Linked DNA regions of Fibrella aestuarina BUZ 2. The protein of the gene in region 1 binds, or shares a complex with, the protein of each later gene. Links are inferred from orthologs where the notes say so. Each region holds a gene or a part of one and is shown in the gene's direction. Other genes may lie near its edges.

Region 1 (2,999 bases):
GGAACTTCGTGAGACTCAGACGCAACTGGTGCAGCGCGAAAAGATGGCGTCGCTGGGTGAACTCACGGCGGGCATCGCCCACGAGATTCAGAACCCGCTCAACTTCGTTAACAACTTCTCGGAAGTCTCGGTCGAACTGCTCGATGAACTCCGGCAGGAACAGGCCCGCCCCGCCGATCAGCGCGACCCGGAACTGGAAGCCGAACTGCTCAACGACATCCACCAGAACGTGGGCAAAATTGGTCACCACGGGCAGCGGGCGGCGAGCATCGTGCGGGGCATGTTGCAGCACAGCCGGGCCAGCACCGGCGAGAAAAACCGCACCGACCTCAACGCCCTCGGCGACGAATACCTGCGGCTGAGCTACCACGGCCTGCGCGCCAAAGACAAGGCCTTCAACGCCAACCTGCACACCAGCCTCGACCCGGTGCTTGAACCCGTGACGGTGGTGGCGCAGGACGTGGGCCGGGTGCTGCTCAACCTCTTCAACAACGCCTTCTACGCCGTCTGGGAAAAAGCCCGCACCCAGCCCGCCGGCCAGTATCACCCCACGGTCTGGCTCTATACACGGCAACTCGACGGACACGTCGAGATTCGGGTACAGGATAACGGCAACGGTATTCCGGCCGAGTTGCAACGCAAGATTTTCCAGCCCTTTTTTACCACCAAACCCACCGGGCAGGGCACGGGGCTGGGGCTATCGCTCAGCTACGACATCATCACCAAAGGCCACGGCGGCACGCTGTCGGTCGATACGCAGCCTGGCGAATACACCACCTTTATCATCACGATTCCCGTGGATGAGGCCCCGGCACTCGGCAATTAAAAGCCGGGACGGTTATCTTTGAGGAAATTAGTCTGACGTTTGGCGGTTACTGGTTACGGTTGGCGCGGGCCAGCGCAGCAGCGTAAGGTGGGTTGAGCCCTATCAACCCGTCGACCTCAAACGTCAAATCTGCTTACCATGCTTGACAAAATCACCGAACTATACGCCGAAATCGACGCGGCGACCGTCACCAGCAAAGACGAACTGGAGCAGTACCGGCTGCGGTATCTGAGTAAAAAAGGAGCCGTCACGGAGCTGTTCGACGGGCTGAAAACCGCCCCCGCTGATGAGCGCCGGGCGCTGGGCCAGCAACTCAACGGCCTGAAAAACCGGGCGCAGGAGCGGTTCGCGGCCTTTCAGGAGGTCGTAGACGCCCAGCAGCAGGCCGCCGCTGCCCAACCCGCCGTGGACCTTACGCTGCCCGTTATCCCCAACCTGACCGGCACGCAGCACCCGCTGAGCATCGTGCGGCAGCGGATCATCCAGATTTTCGAGCGCATTGGCTTCAACGTGTCAGACGGCCCCGAGATCGAAACCGACTGGTACAACTTTGGCGCGCTCAACTTCCCCGATAACCACCCGGCCCGCGAAATGCAGGATACGTTTTTCGTCCAGAAATCGGCCGAGAACCCCTCTGCCGACGTGCTGCTACGTACCCACACCTCCAACGTGCAGATTCGGCTGATGGAGCACGTCCGCAACAGCTCCGCTGGCCAAATTGGCGGGTTCAAGCCCATCCGATCGATCATGCCGGGGCGGGTATACCGCAACGAGGCCATTTCGGCGCGGGCGCACTGCCAGTTCCACCAGGTCGAGGGCATCTACGTCGACCGGAACGTGGGCTTCAAAGACCTTAAAGACACGCTCTATCACTTCGTGAAAGAGCTGTTTACGAAAGACACCAAAATCCGGTTCCGGCCGTCGTACTTTCCCTTCACCGAACCCAGCGCCGAAATCGACATTTCGTGCCAGATCTGCGGCGGCAGCGGCTGTAACGTCTGCAAATACACGGGTTGGGTCGAGATCGCCGGCTCGGGCATGGTCGACCCCAACGTGCTGGAAAACTGCGGCATCGACCCCGACGAATACACCGGCTTCGCCTTCGGGATGGGCATCGAGCGCATCACCATGCTCAAATACCAGGTACGTGACCTGCGCCTCTACTTCGAAAACGACGTCCGTTTCCTGCGGCAGTTTGAAGGACTATGAGGAATGAGTGAAAACGATAAGGAGCGAACGAGTGATTGGCTGACGCCAGAGAAGCACTCCTTCGCTCTTTATCGCTTTCACTCTTTACCAATCTTTCTCTTCGCATCCAATTCTCCCTTTTTACGTATATACCTAAAAGTCCTTCTCCATGCAGACGTATTATGACCCCGCCGATCTGAAGAAGTTTGGCAAGATTGGTGAGTTCCAAAAGGAATTGGCCGATAAATTTTTCAGCTATTACGGGGCCGTTTTTGCGGAAGGTGCCCTTACTGCCCGCGAGAAATCACTCATCGCGCTGGCGGTGTCTCATACCGTGCAGTGCCCCTACTGCATCGACGCCTATACCTCCGATACCCTCGAAAAGGGCTGCTCGGAAGCCGAAATGATGGAAGCAGTTCACGTAGCGGCCGCTATCCGGGGCGGGGCCTCGCTCGTTCACGGCGTCCAGATGATGAACAAAGCCAAAGACTTGAGCATGTGAAGTGAAGGATGTAAACTGTATAATGAATAATGGACAATGGTAGCCGGTAGTGCACTTGTGCGTTAAGCCCATTATATATCATTCATTATACATTATTTCTCCCCCTGTCTACTGGATGAAATCACTCCGGGCTTCTAACCATACCCTAGCCAGTGCGGCGGCGCAGCTGGATGTCATTGAAGGCGACGCGTTTGGCAAACTGGGCTTACCCACGTTCCGCGAGCAGCTCGCCCCCATTGGCCTGTTTCCGCTTCGTCCCACTCAGATCGATATTTTCCAGATCAACGTGGGGAAGATGTGCAACCAGGTGTGCCGCCACTGCCACGTTGACGCGGGGCCGGATCGCAAGGAGATTATGACGCGCGAAACGATGCAGCAATGCCTCGACGCCCTGGCTCCGACCGACATCCGGACGGTGGACCTGACGGGCGGCGCGCCCGAAATGAACCCCGACTTCCGCTGGTTTGTCACGGAACTGCGCAA
Region 2 (3,115 bases), 3.0 Mb from region 1 along the record:
AACAAGTTGCCGGTAGCCGTAAAAGCCGGTGAACGCTACGTAGCCCACGATTGAGCGCCCGCAACAGGCCGTCGATTACCAGGCGTTCCAGCGGGTTTCTGCCCATTCGCCGACGGCTCCAGCTCAACGTTATGGATTGGCGGGTCCGCGTACCGGCCCGTAGTGTTGTTGCAGTTAACGGCTGATAATCCGCAATAAGCCAGCCGGTCTTGCTCGAAAGTACGCAGGGGCTTGCTTATTTTTGTGATCATCTTAGTTGGCTCGACTAGCAACGGTCGGGCTTTTTTTAGATGGTCATGCATGCATTGGGGGCGTTTGTCGGCGCTTGTTTGCCTATTGGCGACAGGCACGTACCCACGGCCCGTATCCATGCGTGACCTTCCTGCCTGAAACATGAATATTTCGTATAACTGGCTTACGCAGTTCATTGACGTTGACCAAACGCCCGACGAGTTGGGTAAGCTATTGACCAGTACCGGTCTGGAAGTCGACGGCATCGACACCATCGAGGCGGTGCCGGGTGGCCTGACGGGCGTGGTTATTGGCACCGTATTGACCTGCGAGCGCCACCCCGACGCCGATAAACTAAGCCTGACCACCGTCGACGTGGGCGGCGAAACACCCCTCAGCATCGTTTGCGGCGCGCCCAACGTAGCCGCCGGCCAGCGCGTGGTGGTGGCCACCGTAGGGGCCACACTGCACCCCAGCAGCGGCGAGCCTTTTCAGATCAAGAGAGCCAAAATTCGGGGGGCAGCCTCGGAAGGTATGCTTTGCGCCGAAGACGAAATCGGGCTGGGTACGTCGCACGACGGCATTATGGTGTTGACCACCGACGTACCCAACGGCACAGCCGCCGCCCGGTACTTTCAGCTCGAAGCCGACCACCGCATCGAAATCGGTCTCACGCCCAACCGCGCCGATGCGGCCTCGCACCTCGGCGTGGCCCGCGACCTGCGTGCTCTGCTGGGCAAGCCGGTCAAGTGGCCGTCGATTGACGCCTTCAAGGTCGACTCAACCGAGTTTACCATCCAGGTACGTGTCGAAGACACCGCCGCCTGCCCCCGCTACATGGGCCTGACGCTGAGCAACCTGCATGTGGGCGAATCGCCCGAGTGGCTGAAAAAACGCCTGTTGAGCATCGGTCTGACGCCCATCAACAACATTGTCGACGTTACCAATTTCGTTTGCCACGGGCTGGGGCAACCCATGCACGCGTTTGATGCTGCCGCCATCACCACGGGCGAGGTGGTCGTGAAAACGCTGCCTGCCGGCACGCCGTTCACGACGCTCGACGGCGTTGATCGCAAGCTGACGCCCACCGATCTGATGATCTGCAATGGCGACGCCGAGCCGATGTGTATTGGGGGCGTATTTGGCGGAAAGACTTCGGGCGTATCGGCTGAGACGACGCGCATCTTTCTGGAGTGTGCCTATTTCTCGCCCGCGTCGATTCGGAAAACCGCGCAGCAACACGGGCTCAAAACCGACGCGTCGTTCCGGTATGAGCGTGGCACCGACCCCAACATGCCGCCGTTCGCCCTGCGCTTCGCGGCCCTGCTGATTCAGGAAGTAGCGGGTGGCCAGATTACGTCCGACGTGATCGATGTGTACCCAACCCCCATCGCCGATTTCCGCGTGCCGGTCACGTACCGCAACATCGACCGGCTCATCGGGATTCAGATCGACCGGCAGCGGATGCACGACATCCTGTACGGCCTCGACATCCAGACCGACGAACTGACCGAGTCGGGATTCGTAGCGGTGGTGCCGCCCTACCGGGTCGACGTTACCCGCGAGGCCGACGTGGTGGAAGAGATCCTGCGGATTTATGGTCTCGACAACGTACCCCTGTCGGCCAGCCTGGCCGCCGATACGCTGTCGGAGTTTCCCGAGGTCGACGTGAATCAGTTGCAGGCGCGCATCGGCACCGTACTAGCGGCTACCGGCTTTGTCGAAGCCATGTCGCTGTCGATGACCCGCCCCGCTTACCACGAGGCCATCCGGGCCACACTCCCCCTCGCCGACGTGCGCCTACTGAACCCGTTGAGCGAAGAGCTTTCGGTGCTGCGGCAGTCGATGGTGTTCTCGATGCTCGATGCGCTGGTGTATAATCTCAACCGACGTCAACGCGACCTCAGCCTGTTTGAATTTGGCAAAGTCTACGGCTCCTCGGTCAGCACGGGCGACAACGGCACCGGTGCCACCAAGTACCACGAGTCGCCCCGGCTCGCGCTGGTCATGGCGGGCAACACAACGGCCGAAACCTGGCAGCAACCGGGTAAAGCCGTCGCCTTTCACGACATGGCGGCGGCGGTAAACCGTGTGCTGTCGTCGCTGCGGATCAAGCCAACGGACCAGCAACCGGCCGACCCCACGCTGTTTCAATATGGTTTGACCTATACGTTAGGTAAAAAGCCGGTTGTAACCTTTGGGTTACTCAACCCGAAATTGGCTAAATTGGCCGATGCCAAAGTGCCTGTTTATTATGCGGATTTCGACTGGGCGTTGCTCACGAAGCGGTATAGCGGTAAGGCCAGCTACGCGGAGGTGTCGCGCTTCCCCGAGGTGCGCCGTGACCTCTCGCTCGTGATCGACCGGTCGGTATCGTTTGCGCAGATTGAGCAGGTGGCCCGGCAAACCGAACGCAAGTTGCTGACGGGGCTGAACGTGTTTGACGTGTATGAAGGCGCGAACCTGGGCGCGGGCAAAAAAGCCTACGCCGTCAGTTTCACCTTGCAGGACGCGACCCAAACTCTGACCGACGCCGTCATCGACAAAACCATGCAACGCCTGATGGCTGCCTTCGAACGCGAGTTGGGGGCAACGATCAGAAAATAAGTTTTCCGTGCAAAGGCGGGTGTTTTTTTGTCAATCCGATCGGTAGCCCTGTGGGTTACTATAATGACTAAATCAAGAACACCCGCCTCGTAAACCGAAACCGCTACCCTGATGATTTCCGGATCACGGCTCTTTGTGTTGCTGGAAGATTTTGAACACAAGATCTTCGATTTGACTGAGTTAGTCGCTCAGCAGAAACAACGTATTGCCCATCTGGAATCGGAAAACAACCGACTCAACGAGCTGCTTCGGGACCAACAAAATCAGTTAAAACAAC

What was found. The genes of interacting proteins can lie anywhere in the genome.
Region 2: the proteins of pheS (region 1) and pheT are in contact, whole or in part, in a crystal structure (PDB 6P24), measured with the Escherichia coli proteins. The link is inferred for Fibrella aestuarina BUZ 2 from one-to-one orthologs.

The regions. Positions count from the first base shown.
Region 1 is NC_020054.1:4,687,837-4,690,835, forward strand. It holds pheS (phenylalanine--tRNA ligase subunit alpha), read left to right. Parts: upstream 1-964; coding sequence 965-2,035; downstream 2,036-2,999. Other genes in the region: FAES_RS30655 (ATP-binding protein), read left to right, coding at 1-826; FAES_RS19275 (arsenosugar biosynthesis-associated peroxidase-like protein), read left to right, coding at 2,184-2,516; arsS (arsenosugar biosynthesis radical SAM (seleno)protein ArsS), read left to right, coding at 2,632-2,999.
Region 2 is NC_020054.1:1,702,075-1,705,189, reverse strand. It holds pheT (phenylalanine--tRNA ligase subunit beta), read left to right. Parts: upstream 1-393; coding sequence 394-2,838; downstream 2,839-3,115. Other genes in the region: FAES_RS06910 (hypothetical protein), read left to right, coding at 2,950-3,115; FAES_RS06920 (DUF1684 domain-containing protein), read left to right, coding at 1-54.